Regions from separate parts of the Allobosea sp. MMO-172 genome, predicted to be linked through region 1. Evidence: riboswitches for the same ligand, from Rfam matches in the RefSeq annotation. Region 1 holds a riboswitch; each other region holds the start of a gene.
What was found. Region 1 has a riboswitch for thiamine pyrophosphate ahead of WFK61_RS03130 (LuxE/PaaK family acyltransferase). Riboswitches for the same ligand answer to the same signal wherever they lie in the genome.
Positions count from the first base shown of each region.

Region 2: another riboswitch for thiamine pyrophosphate. It lies ahead of thiC (phosphomethylpyrimidine synthase ThiC); the one in region 1 lies ahead of WFK61_RS03130 (LuxE/PaaK family acyltransferase).
Region 3: another riboswitch for thiamine pyrophosphate. It lies ahead of WFK61_RS11820 (TenA family protein); the one in region 1 lies ahead of WFK61_RS03130 (LuxE/PaaK family acyltransferase).
Region 4: another riboswitch for thiamine pyrophosphate. It lies ahead of thiO (glycine oxidase ThiO); the one in region 1 lies ahead of WFK61_RS03130 (LuxE/PaaK family acyltransferase).

Region 1 covers NZ_JBBCUM010000001.1:655,590-659,210, reverse strand. Annotated here, with positions in the region: gene WFK61_RS03135 (acyl-CoA reductase) at 1-835, opposite strand, end outside; gene WFK61_RS03130 (LuxE/PaaK family acyltransferase) at 841-1,917, opposite strand; TPP riboswitch at 2,010-2,139, opposite strand; gene WFK61_RS03125 (UDP-glucose dehydrogenase family protein) at 2,323-3,621, shown strand, end outside.
Region 2 covers NZ_JBBCUM010000006.1:88,154-91,774, forward strand. Annotated here, with positions in the region: gene WFK61_RS11170 (OmpA family protein) at 1-918, shown strand, start outside; gene WFK61_RS11175 (hypothetical protein) at 1,170-1,367, shown strand; TPP riboswitch at 1,439-1,543, shown strand; gene thiC (phosphomethylpyrimidine synthase ThiC) at 1,623-3,500, shown strand; gene WFK61_RS11185 (hydroxyethylthiazole kinase) at 3,497-3,621, shown strand, end outside.
Region 3 covers NZ_JBBCUM010000006.1:237,384-241,004, reverse strand. Annotated here, with positions in the region: gene WFK61_RS11825 (TenA family protein) at 183-845, opposite strand; gene WFK61_RS11820 (TenA family protein) at 848-1,495, opposite strand; TPP riboswitch at 1,575-1,689, opposite strand; gene WFK61_RS11815 (RNA polymerase sigma factor) at 2,328-2,831, shown strand; gene WFK61_RS11810 (FecR family protein) at 2,932-3,621, shown strand, end outside.
Region 4 covers NZ_JBBCUM010000013.1:53,332-56,952, forward strand. Annotated here, with positions in the region: gene WFK61_RS18710 (thiazole synthase) at 1-641, opposite strand, end outside; gene thiS (sulfur carrier protein ThiS) at 643-840, opposite strand; gene thiO (glycine oxidase ThiO) at 824-1,819, opposite strand; TPP riboswitch at 1,898-2,000, opposite strand; tRNA gene WFK61_RS18725 (tRNA-Ser) at 2,214-2,304, shown strand; gene WFK61_RS18730 (protein adenylyltransferase SelO) at 2,571-3,621, shown strand, end outside.

The DNA of each region.
Region 1 (3,621 bases):
CCAGCGCAGGCGCCTTGCGGCTGTCGAGAGCTTCACGGGCGATCGCGCCGAAGCCGATCTTGTGGCCATGCGGCAGGAAGCGGGTGGTGATCGGTAGCTTCGCGCGCAGCGCCGTCAGTGTCTCGTTGCCGCCATAGGCCATGACGGTGTCGGCCTCGCGCAGGAAGATCGGTTCGGCTGCCGCCTCGCCGCCCTTCCACCAGGTGATGGCGAGGCATTCGCCGATCTCGGGATCGATCTCGGCAAGCAGGCTCGCGAACCAGCCCGCCGTCAGCGGCTCGGCCGAGGCGAGCTTGCCGATGCTGCCGGCCTTGACCAGCAATCCGCAGATCAGGCTCCAGAGCGAGAGCGCCGGGACATTACCCGCCCAGACATGCAGCAGCAGCTCCGGACCATGGGCGCGCAGATAGCCGCTCTTCGGTGTCGGCTGGAAGCCGTCGAGCACGCCGGGATTGGCGAAATCCTCGGCGAGGAAGCGCAGCAATTGCGGCTTGCGGAAGGTCTTGAGATAGCCGGTCAGGCCGAGCCTGACGGTCTCGCGGTCATAGCCCGTGACGATGGGCAGGAAATGTTCGGCCTTGCGCCGCAATGGGTGTTCACGGTCGAGCAGCCGCGCGACGGCGCCGTCGATCGCCGCGACGATGCGGGCGGTCTCCATCCGTTTCAGCCGGGCGCGGGCGTTGTCGCGCACATGCGTGCAGAGCGCCGCCGCCTGCGCCTCGTCCAGCTCCGGCAGCGCGATGGTGGCGCTCTCGCCCCAGGCGCTGTGACGGACCTCGCGCCAGCGCAAAGTCCTGGCGTTCAGGCCCGGCAGATGGCCCGCATGCTCGATCACCGGCTTCAGCCTCGTGCCGCTGCGAGGAATTCGGCGATCGCGACCGAGCAGCCCTTCGAGGCCTCGCCATCGACGCGGCCGAGCAGCTTGAAGCCGCCCGGCACGATCTCGCCGGCATCCTCGGTCAGGATCGCCGCGAGGCAGTTGAAATGGGCGAGGTCGTGATGGACGATCACACCGCGCTCGCCTTCGGGCAGGTCGGCGCCGGTCAGCGGATCGACGACGCGGCTGCGAATCCAGTGCGGCCCGGATTTCACCGACGGGCAGGTGGCGTTGCCGTCGTCATAGAGCTGCGAGCTCAGCTCGGTCATCCCGTACATGTTGATGCAAGTGGAGCGCGGCACGCCGAAGGCGGCGCTGAGCCCGTCATAGAATTCGTCGGGCCCCAGTTCGCGCGACTGGCCCTTGAAGCCGCCGGTATCGAGGATGCGGCTGCCTTCCGGCAGGGCGAAGCGCCGGCCGCTTGCCGTGAGCGCATCCAGCACGGGAACGAAGGAGTAGCTCGCGCCGAGCAGGGCGTAGGGTTCGCCGCTCGCTTCGGCTTCGGCGAGCGCCGACAGAAGGCCGTCGAGGTCGAGACCGGCAGCATCGATGAAGGTTTTGGAAGCCGGCGTGCCGCATTCGCGCTTGGCGAGCGAGAGATAGGTGGCGAGCGAAGAGTTCGGCAGCTCCGCCTCGTCGGGGAAGAGGATGCCCATGCGGATGCGTTCGCGGCCACGCATGAAGCGCGCCCGGAAATTCACCAGCATCGAGCGCCTCCAGACGTCGAGCGTCGGGTGATAGCTGCGGCCGCGGATGCCTTGTGTCGTGCCGCTGGTCATGAAGACGTGGCTGGCGGCTTCAGGCGGGCTGCAGCTCAGCGTCAGGTCCTTGAAGGCGGTGATCGGCACGGCCGGGATGTCGCGCCAGCGCTTCACCGAGAGCGGCGTGCGGCCGCGCTGCAGGCAGAAACGCTTATAGGGCTCGTTGTTGCGGAACTGATAGGCGAAGACCTTCAGCGCCATCGTCTCGAATTCGGCTTCCGATGCATCGGGAAGCGCGATGAACGCCAATAGCGCCGCGATGATCTCGGCTTGCGTCACTTGAAAGCCCACTCCGTTCCGGCGCCGACGGACAAGCCGGAAGCGTCGATCGCAACAGGATCATCGGCGCAAGCTGGAATCAGGGCCTTGGGTGGCCGCATGTCCCGCATCCCTACGCCGGTATGATCCGGATCAGGTTCGGAGGGTCACCGCGTTGCTTGAGGCTCGAAAGCCCGGCCGGCGGAATCTCAGCCTCCTAGCGAGGCCCCCCTGGGAACGGATGCAGATGACGAGCGGTGGGCCCTGCTGTCAAGCGATAACGGCCGCGATATCGCAGCCGGGGGCGGGGCCAGGGCAGGCCCGTCGAGAAGAAGCCAATTCCGATTTTCCGGTGATTGCGCTATGCCGCAGCTGCGAACAGCAATCCTCGGCTTGCCATGATGGGTCAGCCCCAGGGAGAAACCGATGAAGATCGTGATGGTTGGCTCGGGCTATGTAGGCCTGGTCTCCGGGGCCTGCTTTGCGGATTTCGGACATGACGTCGTGTGCGTCGACAAGGTCGAGAGCAAGGTCGCGGCGTTGAAGCGCGGCGAAATCCCGATCTTCGAGCCAGGCCTGTCCGAGCTCGTGCGCAGCAACGCGGCGGCGGGGCGCTTGTCCTTCACCACCGATCTCGCCGGGCCGGTGGCCGAGGCGGATGCGGTCTTCATCGCCGTCGGCACGCCCTCGCGCCGCGGCGACGGCTTCGCCGATCTGTCCTATGTCTATGCCGCCACCCGCGAGATCGCGCAGGCGCTGCGCGGCTACACCGTGATCGTGACCAAGTCGACGGTTCCGGTCGGCACCGGCGACGAGGTCGAGCGCATCATCCGGGAGCTCCGGCCCGATGCCGATTTCGCCGTGGTCTCCAATCCGGAATTCCTGCGCGAGGGCGCCGCGATCGAGGATTTCAAGCGGCCGGACCGCATCGTCGTCGGCACCGATGACGAGCGGGCGCGGGCCGCGATGGCCGATATCTACCGGCCGCTCTATCTCAACAACGCGCCGATCCTGAACACCGGCCGCCGCACGGCGGAGCTGACGAAATATGCCGCCAACGCCTTCCTGGCGACGAAGATCACCTTCATCAACGAGATCGCCGATCTCTGCGAGCAGGTCGGCGCCAATGTCCAGGACGTGGCGCGTGGCATGGGCCTCGACAACCGCATCGGTTCGAAGTTCCTGCATGCCGGCCCGGGCTATGGCGGCTCCTGCTTCCCGAAGGACACGCTCGCCCTGATCAAGACGGCGCAGGATTACGGCACGCCGTCGCGCATCGTCGAGACCGTCGCGGCGGTGAACGACCAGCGCAAGCGGGCGATGGGCCGCAAGGTGGTGGCGGCCTGCGGCGGCTCGGTGCGGGGCAAGACGATCGCGGTGCTGGGCCTGACCTTCAAGCCGAACACCGACGACATGCGCGACGCACCCTCGATCGCTGTGATCACGACCCTGCAGGATGGCGGCGCCACGATCAGAGCCTATGATCCGGAGGGGATGGAGCAGGCCAAGGCGGTGCTGCCGGCCGGCGTGACCTATTGCCGCGACGCCTATGAATGCGTGGCCGGCGCGGATGCGGCGGTGATCGTGACCGAGTGGAACATCTTCCGCGCGCTCGATCTCGACCGCGTCAAGGCGGCGATGGCGGCGCCCGTCCTCGTCGACCTGCGCAATGTCTATCGAGCCGAGCAGGTCCGCGCCAAGGGCTTCACCTATGCCGATGTCGGC
Region 2 (3,621 bases), on a different contig from region 1:
GGCGGCATCATGGCGGCGCAGGGCGCGCAGCGCTTCGAGGATATCCGGAGCCGCCGCGAGGAACGGCGCGAGGGTGACGTCACCATCATCCGCGAGCCCGGCCGCACCATCATCCGCGACGATGACGGCCGCGCCATCATCCGCCGCGACGAGGACCAGCGTTTCCGCGATCTCGGCTGGCAGGGCCGCTCCGAGCGCCGCGATGGCGAGAACCGCACGATCTTCGAGCGGCCGGACGGCACGCGCATCGTCACCGTCACGGACGAGGAGGGCCGGCTGATCCGCCGCACCCGCATCGACCGCGACAACCGCGAGGTGATCATCATCGACAATACGCTGCGGGACCGTCCGGGGCGCTTCGCCGACGATGTCGTGGTGCTGCCGCCGCCGCCGCTGCCGATCCCGCGCGAGCGCTATATCGTCGATGCGGACCGGGCCGACGAGGACCTGATCTACGAGACGATCACCGCCCCGCCGATCGCCGCGATTCCGCGCCGCTACACGCTGGACGAGGTCCGCTATTCGCCGGACCTGCGCGCCCGCATGCGCAGCGTCGATATCGACACGATCAATTTCGACACCGGCTCCTGGCAGGTCGGGGCCGATCAGGGCCGACGCCTGTCGGTGATCGCGGATTCGGTGAAGCGCGCGCTGCAGCGTTCGCCCAACGAGGTCTTCCTCGTCGAGGGCCACACCGACGCCGTCGGCGCCGATGTTGACAACCTCTCGCTCTCCGATCGCCGCGCGCAATCGGTCGCGGAAATCCTGACGCGTGACTTCCAGATCCCGCCGGAGAACCTGACGACCCAGGGCTATGGCGAGCAGTATCTGAAGGTGAACACGCAGGATGCTTCCCGCGAAAACCGGCGCGTCACGCTCCGGCGGATCACGCCGCTGCTGAGCGGCCAGAACCAGTGACGACCGGACGGGGTTGCTCTTTAGGCATCGGACCGAAAAGTGGAATCCACTTTTCGGAGAAATCCGATGCCAAGACAAAAGCTTGATCGCCACACTGCGTCCGATGGGACGCATGGCGATCTAAGCGGCCCCGCTCTTCCACAGGCGCAGGGAACAGCCGTTCCCTGCGCCTGTTTCGCTTGCCCTCTATCATCGCACCTTGAGGGACCGGATTGAGGATTTGGTAGGGTTGCCGGGTTAGCGTGCCCGCCATGAGCGACGCCATCTCCCTCGCCACCAGCATCGTCTCGATGCAGGCCGACTCGACCCGGCAGGCGCTGTCGGTCGAGATGCTCAAGCAGAATGCGCAGGCCGAGCAGGGCCTTGTCGCCATGCTCCAGCAGAGCGTCGAGCAGACGCAAGCGACGCTGCCGGCTGGGCAAGGCACGCTGGTCGACCGCACGGCCTGAGCCATTCCTTCCAGTCCTATCGGAGCTTCGCACAGCCCGTTGCCAAGCGGCGGCGCTGCGCCTAACCTCGTCTGCGTTCCGAGGGGTGCCCGCAAGGGCTGAGACGGCTTTCGAAGCTGAACCCATCGAACCTGATCCGGGTCATACCGGCGGAGGGACTGGAACGCGGTGCAGCCTTGGCCTGCACCCGCATCACAGCGCTTGAACCGCTTCGACGCCGGATCTCCTGACCTGTACCAAGGAGGAGATCCCCTGATGAATGCCCACACCAAACCCCAGAAGAATAGCGTCAAGACCGCGCCGCAAAGCGTGACGACCGGGCCGATCATCGGTTCGCGCAAGATTTATGTCGCCGCGCCCGAGCATCCCGAGATGCGCGTGCCTTTCCGCGAGGTCGTGCTGACGACCGATGCCGAGCCGCCGGTGCGCCTTTACGACCCCTCCGGCCCCTTCACCGAGACCGATGCGAAGATCGATCTCAATGCCGGCCTCATCCAGCCGCGCCGCGCCTGGCTCGACGCGCGCGGCTTCGAGCAGGTCGCGGGGCGCGCCGTCACCGCCGCCGATAACGGCAACATCTCGGCCGAGCAGCTCGTGCCGGCCTGCCCGGCCGAGCGCCCGATCCTGCAGGCGAAGCCCGGCCAGCTGACGACGCAGTACGAATTCGCCAAGGCCGGCATCGTCACGCCCGAGATGATCTATGTCGCCCATCGCGAGAATCTCGGCCGCGCCGCCATGCTGGAAGGCGCACGGGAGCGCCATGCCGATGGCGAGAGCTTCGGCGCCAACGTGCCGGAATTCGTCACGCCGGAATTCGTCCGCGAGGAGATCGCGCGCGGCCGGGCCATCATCCCCGCGAACATCAACCATCCCGAGCTGGAGCCGATGGCGATCGGCCGCAATTTCCTGGTCAAGATCAACGCCAATATCGGCAATTCGGCCGTCACCTCCGGCGCGGCCGAGGAGGTCGAGAAGCTGGTCTGGGCGATCCGCTGGGGCGCGGACACGGTGATGGATCTCTCCACCGGCCGCAACATCCACAACATCCGCTCCTGGATCCTGCGCAACTCGCCGGTCCCGATCGGCACGGTGCCGATCTACCAGGCGCTGGAAAAGGTCGGCGGCGATCCGATCAAGCTCGATTGGGAGGTGTTCAAGGACACGCTGATCGAGCAGGCCGAGCAGGGCGTCGACTATTTCACCATCCATGCCGGCGTCAGGTTACCCTATGTCCCGCTCACGGCATCCCGCGTCACCGGCATCGTCTCGCGCGGCGGCTCGATCATGGCGCGCTGGTGCCTGGCGCATCACCGCGAGAGCTTCCTCTACGAGCGCTTCGACGAGATCTGCGAGATCATGCGCCGCTACGACGTCTCGTTCTCGCTCGGCGACGGCCTGCGCCCGGGCTCGATCGCCGACGCCAATGACCGCGCCCAGTTCGCCGAACTGGAGACGCTGGGGGAGCTCACCAGCATCGCCTGGGACAAAGGCTGTCAGGTAATGATCGAGGGCCCCGGCCATGTGCCGATGCACAAGATCAAGGAGAACATGGACAAGCAGCTGCGCGAATGCGGCGAGGCGCCCTTCTACACCCTCGGACCGCTGACCACCGACATCGCGCCGGGCTACGACCACATCACCTCTGGCATCGGCGCGGCGATGATCGGCTGGTATGGCTGCGCCATGCTCTGCTACGTCACGCCGAAGGAGCATCTCGGCCTGCCGAACCGCGACGACGTCAAGACCGGCGTCATCACCTACCGGATCGCCGCCCATGCCGCCGATCTCGCCAAGGGCCACCCGGCCGCGAAGATCCGCGACGATGCGCTCTCCCGCGCCCGTTTCGACTTCCGCTGGGAGGACCAGTTCAACCTGGCGCTCGACCCCGATACGGCGCGGGAGTTCCATGACGAGACCCTGCCGAAGGACGCCCACAAGGTCGCGCATTTCTGCTCGATGTGCGGCCCGAAATTCTGCTCGATGAAGATCACGCAGGATCTGCGCGCCGAGGTTCTGGCGATGAGCGACAACGAGCGCGCGAGCCTCGAGGCTATGGCCGTGGAAGGCATGGCCGCAAAATCGAAGGAATTCCTCGACAAGGGCGGGAGTATCTATCTACCTGCTGCTGAATGAGCGGTTTCAGCGAAAAGCTTGACGCGGCCAGCGTCGCATCGATCCTTGCGCGGGTGGCCAGGCGCCGCCCGCGCATCCATTGCCTGACCAATACGGTGGCGCAGAACGTCACCGCCAACAT
Region 3 (3,621 bases), on a different contig from region 1:
AGACTGGACGGCAATCGTGCCGAACCCCGTCGCCCATGTGGTGCGCTGACATCTTGATCAGGTGGTCCGCCAAGAATCGAAGATGGATTTCCTACAGCCTCCTTGTGAGACGCCGATTGGGCCGGTTCGCTGGAGATCGGTGAAATGCGCCGACAACATCACGTCGTGCCGGCGCAAGGCCGTCAACCAGCAGCCTCAAGCCCCATCTGCCAGAAATCCGCTTCCAGCTGCGACGCCTTGCTGAAGAGGGCAGCCAGCTCGCCGAAACGATGCTCGGTCATGCTTCGCGCGGCAAGCCTGTCGAGCTGCTTTCGGGCGGCTGCGGCGACGTCCTGATACGCTTCGCCGGCATATTCGGCGATCCAGTCGCGGTAGGGATGCTCGGCCAGCGCAGCCACACCGTCGGGGGCAAGCGCATTGCCGATCTCGGCGTAACCGATGACGCAAGGTGCCAGCGCCACCTGGAGGTCGAGCAGATCTCCGGCCGCGCCGCAATCCAGCACGAAGCGCGTATAGGCGACCGTCGCCGGATGCTCCGGCGCGGCATCGAGCTCCGCGCGCGAAATCCCGCGGCGTGCGCAGAGCCGCACATGCAGCTCCGTCTCGTCCAGAATTGCAGCCAGCCCCATCTGCGCGGCGCGGATGTCGGCGATGGTGCGGCTCTTATAGGCGGCGAGCGCCCAGGCACGGGCGAACTGGATCAGGAACAGGTAATCCTGCACGAGATAGGTGCGGAACGCGGCTTCCGGCAGCGTGCCCTGGCCCAGCTGCCGAACGAAGGCATGGTCGACATAGCTCTGCCATTCGGGAACAGCGGCCTGCTTGAGACGATCGAAGACGTCCATGATCACTCCGCTGCCTCATAGGCGACATCGAAGAAGGCGAGTTCGAGCGAGACGGCCCGAAGGAAGAAATCCCGGCTGACCTCCGCTTCGGAGGGGCCGACGCGATCCAGCTCCGAGCGCAGGAAGGCGACGAAGTCGCGGAAGTCGGGATTGTCGTGCAGCGTGACCCATTCGGCATGGACGAAATTGTCTGGCAAGGGCCGCGGCGCGCGGGACGCCCAGTCAAGATAGAGCCATTCGGCGACATTCAGCACCGAAAGTGCCGCGGCATAGGAGCGGGTTTCCGCAGCTTCCCTCATGATCGCCTGGAAGCCTTTGGTGGGCGCTGCATCGGGAATGGCTTCGCGCTGCGCCTGCGTCACGCCCAATGCGTCGAAGGCGCGCAGGAAATAGGTGTTCTCCTCGCCCGACACCATGCCGACGAAACGGCCGAAGCGCAGCCGTGCATCGAAGCTATCCGCGGTGGCAATGGCCGCGCCGAGCAGCGTCAGGAAGCTGTCGAGGAAGCGGTGGTCCTGAACGAGATACGACGCCATGACCTCGTCGGAGATCGAGCCTGCGAGGAGTTCAGTGACGAAGCGGTGCTCAACGGCTTTCGTCCAGGCCGGCTCGCTGGCCTGCTTGAGCGTCTCGGTGAATCGTTCGGTCATGATGCTGCCCTTCCACGCTTGGCAGCGAGACCGCGGCTTTCCGACATGATGCAGCCTCGCGACGAGGCCGGCAAAAGGCAGGGCTGACAATTCCCATCCCTTCGCCGGCATGATCCGGATCAGGTTCGAAGGGTCACCGCGCTGCTCGCGCCAGCGGTATCTCAGCCCCTTGCGGGACACCCCTTGGTCCGGACATTTGTAGGCGAGACCAGAAGCAATGTCACCGAGGCATCTGCCGACGCCATTCGCGGCCCGAAAAATACGCTGTCCGATGCCGCTCCCGCGGGTTTCACGAGAACGCGGGATCGCTACGCGAGCGGTTAGCGGTGCCCAATGATCTCAAGCGTTCAGCGGGCGGCTCTGCGCTTGGCTTTTCCGAGGTGCGCCAACGGCTTGATAGTGGCGATCGCCCGGGAGCGCATGTCCACATCCCCGGGGCAAGGCTGGATCTCGCCAAGTTTCGAGCATTTTCGGTCTAGCTGAGCGGGATAACGCTTTGTTCGCAGTGGGTACTGCCGTGCCCCACCAGCACCATCGGCAGCCGCCGTAGCATGGATTCCGTGAACGGCATTCGGAATTCCCGATGCTGAAGATGCACTCTGAAATAGTTCTAAATCATTGTCATTGCAAGGAAATCCCTGCTCGTTTATCCACGGGCACCATGACGCCGAAGATCGGCTGAACGATTTGAACTTTGCCCTAGCCCTTGGTCGCCCTGGCTCATGACCTACGCCAGACCATTCCCTGACGGCTCACAGGAGCGGAGCCAGGCGCATCCAGCGATGCTGCCCGGCTGCCTGCTCCCTTGCGCCGCAGAGCCGGTGAAGGTGCGATGAGCTGGGACCTGCAGCAGCTGTTCGTGCGCTATGCCCGCGACATCAACCGCTTCCTGCGCAAGCGCGGCCACAGCCCCGAGACGGCCGAGGACCTGACGCAGGACACCTTCGTGCGCGTGCTCGCCGCGCCTCCGCCCGAAGCTGGGCTCAACCATAATCCCCGAGCCTATCTCTATCAGGTCTCGCGCAATCTCAGCATCAACCATCACCGGCGCGACGCGATCGTATCCTTCACGGACCTGCCGGCCGAGGATGCCGCGCAGATCGCCGACCCTGCGCCGTCGCCCGAGCGGATCGTCTATTCCCGCCAGTGCCTCGCGCAGACCCAGCAGGCGCTCGCGGAACTGCCCGAGCGCACCCGCCTGGCCTTCGAGATGCACCGGATCGGCGATTGCACGATCGCGGAGGTCGCCCGGGAACTCGGCCTGTCGAATGCCCGGGCCTGGGGGCTGATCCACGAGGCCTATCGCCATCTGCTCGCGCGGGTCGACGATCTCTGAAACCAGCCTGCCCTGCTGGTGAATTTTTCCGCCGCTCGTTTGTTATAGACGGTAGGCGTGTGTCGTCGGCCTTGGGCCGCGCCACGCCGAAGGATGACGGATGCGCGAAACGGAACAGGACCAGGACAGGCTGACCGACGAGGCGATCGACCTCGTGATCCGCCTGCAGAACGACCCCGCCAATCCGGTGGCGAGCGAGATGATGCGCTCGTGGCGGGCGCGCAGCCCGGCGCATGAGCGCGCCTGGGCGCGCGTCGCAAGGCTGCATGGCGCTGCCGGCAAGGTGCTCGCCGAGCATGGCGAAGGAGCCGAGCCGAATCGCCGGGCCCTGCTGCTCGGCGGCGTGCTCGGCCTCGGCGCTCTCGGCGCCAGCTATGCGCTGCTGCCGGAGATCCTGCTGCGGAACCGCGCCGACCATGCCACCGGCAAGGGCGAGACGCGGCTGCTCACGCTCGCCGACGGCACGAAGGCGACGCTCGGCCCCGACAGCGCGATCGCCGTCGATTATGGCGAAGCGCGCCGCAAGGTCGAGCTGCTGACGGGCATGTGCTTCTTCGAGGTGGCGCGTGAAACGTCGCGGCCCTTCATGGTGACGGCAGGCGATCTCGATGCGACGGCACTGGGCACCGCTTATGACGTCTCCTACGAGGCCGGCCTCGCTCAGGTCGCCGTCGATCGGGGCACGGTGCAGGCGGCCGCTCCCGGCCTTGCGCTGCCGGCCGGCCTGAGGCTGGAGGCCGGGGATTGGATGAGCTTCGATGCGTCCTCGAACCGGCTGGAGCGCGGCCGG
Region 4 (3,621 bases), on a different contig from region 1:
GGATCGCCGGCCTTGGCGACGGCGGTGTTGAGCAGAATGCCGTCATAACCCATCTCCATCGCCTGCGCGGCATGGGAGGGCAGGCCGATGCCCGCATCGACGACGAGCGGCACATCCGGGAAATGCTGGCGCATGCTGCGCAGGCCATAGGGATTGTTGAGCCCCCTGCCCGATCCGATCGGCGCGCCCCAGGGCATCAGCACCTCGCAGCCGGCATCGAGCAAACGCCCGCCGACAACGAGATCCTCGGTGGTGTAGGGAAAGACCTTGAAGCCGTCGTCAGCGAGGATGCGCGCGGCTTCGACCAGCGCGATCACATCCGGCTGGAGCGTATCGTCCTCGCCGATCACCTCGAGCTTGATCCAGTCGGTGCCGAAGACCTCGCGCGCCATCTGCGCGGTGGTGACCGCCTCCTTGACGGTGTGGCAGCCGGCCGTGTTCGGCAGGACCTTGACGCCGAGCTCGCGGATCAGCGCCCAGAAAGCCTGACCGGCACCGCCTGACGATTCCCGGCGCAGCGAGACGGTGACGACCTCGGTACCGGAGCGCTTCACCGCCTCGGCGAGGATCGCCGGCGACGGATATTGCGCCGTGCCGAGGAAAAGCGGGTTCTCGGGCTCGAAGCCGTAGAAGGATGCCATCTCAACCTCCCTGCATCGGTGCGACGATCTCGATGCGGTCGCCCTCGTTCAGGGCTGTCTCGGCGCGCTTGCGGGCCGGCACGAAATCACCGTTCACCGCGGTGGCGACGATGCGGCCGCCATAGCCCAGTTCGGCCAGCGCCTCGGCCAGCGTCCTGGCCACGATCTCCTGCGGCGCGCCGTTAAGCAGCAAGGTCATGCAGCATCTCCGGTCTAGCTTGCGGGTTCAGCACGGCATCGGCCGCCATCCGCGCCATGGCGGGGCTGAGCAGAAAGCCGTGGCGATAGAGCCCGTTGACATGGATCACCCGGCCGCGACGCGTCAGCCGCGGCAGATTGTCGGGGAAAGCCGGGCGGGCATCGGTGCCGATCTCGACGATTTCTGCCTCGGCGAAGGCCGGATGCAGCGCATAGGCCGCGCCGAGCAGTTCCAGCATGGCGCGGGCGGAAATGCGGCGGCGCTCGCCACTCTCGATCATCGTCGCGCCGACCATGAACAGCCCATCCGCGCGCGGCACGATATAGAGCGGGATGCGCGGATGCAGCAGCCGGACCGGCCGCGACAGGCTGATATCGTCGCTGCGCAGCAGCAGCATCTCGCCCTTGACGCCGCGCAGATCCGGTAGGACATCGCGCGCCGCCAGTCCCCGGCAATCGAGCACGATATCGGCATCGAGATCGCTGGGCTCGGCGGCACTGTTGAACTGAATGACGGCGCCGTTGGCGATGAGCCGCTCGGCGAGCGCAGCGACCGCGCGGCGGGGGTCGAGATGTCCCTCCCCGCCAAAGAACAGCCCACGCGAGAATCGTCCGGCGAGGTCGGGCTCCAGACCGGCGATGGCCTCGCCGTCGATCTCCTCGAAATGGCTGGTGCGCTGGCCGAAGCGGCGCAATTCCGAACGATCCCGGCTGGGTGCGACGACGAGCGTGCCGTTGCGGGCGACGCCGCCGGCATGGCGCTCCCACCAGGCGGCCGCCTGCTGGCCAAGCCGGATCACAGGCTCCTCGGCACTCTCGCCCTCGCACCAGGGCGCCAGCATGCCGCCGGCATACCAGGAACAGGCGGCGGCGCCGATGTGGGGGCCGCGCTCATGGACGGTCACGCTGGCGCCGCGCGCCAGCAATTCGGTGGCGCAGGCCAAACCGACCACGCCGGCGCCGACCACCGCGACATTCAAGCCTGACTGAAGGCGTTGCGCCGTCATGCTCTTCCCTGCTCCCGGAAAGGCAGCGGCCTGGGGCACGAGCGGAATATCTGCGAGCCGAAGACCGTTCCCTTCGCCGGCATTACCCGGATCAGGTACGATGGGTTGGCGCAAACCCGCGCCTCTCAGCCTCTCGGCACCCCAACGGACGGGCCCAATCTAGTGGCTGCCGGGCAGAGGGGCAAGGCAAGCCGGCGCACAGCTCCTTTGCGGAAGATGCCGCCCTAGCACGAGGGAAACCGGTTGCGCCCTCCCTTCACACGGGAGGGATCGCTCGTGCAGACCACACGCATGCACAGACAGTGAGAAGGAAGTTGCCGACGAGGCTTGTCAAACGCCTCGGCAATCGGGCATAGAGCCTCTCGCCGGAGACGTGGCCGAGAGGCTGAAGGCACTCGTTTGCTAAATGAGCATACCCCACAAGGGTATCGAGGGTTCGAATCCCTCCGTCTCCGCCACTCCTTTTCCCGCCTTTGCGATTTCTGCCGAGAGCCCAACGGCTTAAGCTGCGTCAGCTGCGCGTCCTGATTGCCGCAGCACCCGACCCGCCACGGGGCTGAGGAGCATCCACGCCGGCGCAGACCCGGTTCAAAAGTCCGCCGGAAGGAAAAGAATCGTACGCTTGCCGTCGCGGACTTCCAGGGGCGAGCGCACCGCCAGTTCACCACGTCCGCCTCAATCTCCTCGATGTTGCGCCGTGGCCTGCCGGGTATATCTATGGTCGATGGTCGCGATCCCCTTCGACAATTCCTATGCGCGCCTGCCTGAGCGCTTCTACGCCACGGTCGCCCCGACGCCGGTTCCCGCGCCGCGGCTGCTGCGGCTGAACGAGCCGCTGGCGGCGCAGCTCGGGCTCGACGCGGGTTGGCTGAAGAGCCCGGACGGCGTGGCGATGCTGGCCGGCAATGACGTCCCCGTGGGCGCCGCTTCGATCGCCACGGCTTATGCCGGGCACCAGTTCGGCGGCTTCAGCCCGCAGCTCGGCGACGGGCGCGCCATCCTGCTGGGCGAGATCGTCGACCGGAACGGCAGGCGCCAGGATATCCAGCTCAAGGGCGCGGGCCCGACCCCGTTCTCGCGCCGGGGCGATGGCCGTGCCGCGCTGGGCCCGGTGCTGCGCGAGTATATCGTCAGCGAGGCGATGGCGACGCTCGGCGTGCCGACGACGCGGGCGCTGGCCGTCGTCCTGACGGGCGATTCCGTCCGGCGCGAGACGCTGCTGCCCGGTGCCGTGCTGACCCGCGTCGCCTCCAGCCATATCCGGATCGGCACCTTCCAGTTCTTCGCCGCGCGGGGCGATCACGAGGGCCTGCGCCTGCTCGCCGACCATGTCATCATCCGGCACTATCCAGCCTGCACGGGCGACGGGCGCTACCTCGCCCTGCTGGAAGCAGTGATCGCCGCGCAGGCCGCGCTCATCGCGCAATGGATGACGATCGGCTTCATTCACGGCGTGATGAACACGGACAACATGTCGATCGCCGGCGAAACCATCGATTACGGCCCCTGCGCCTTCATGGACACCTATCACCCGACGACCGTGTTCAGCTCGATCGACGAGCGCGGCCGCTATGCCTATGCCAATCAGCCGCCGATCGCCCGCTGGAACCTGACCCGCTTCGCCGAGACGCTGCTGCCGTTGCTGGCGCAGGACCAGGACAAGGCCGTGGCGATCGCGCAGGAGGCGATCGACCGGTTCGATCCGCAATTCCAGACCCATCTGATCGCCGGGCTCCGCCGGAAGCTCGGCCTTGCGTCCGAGGAAGCGGAGGATG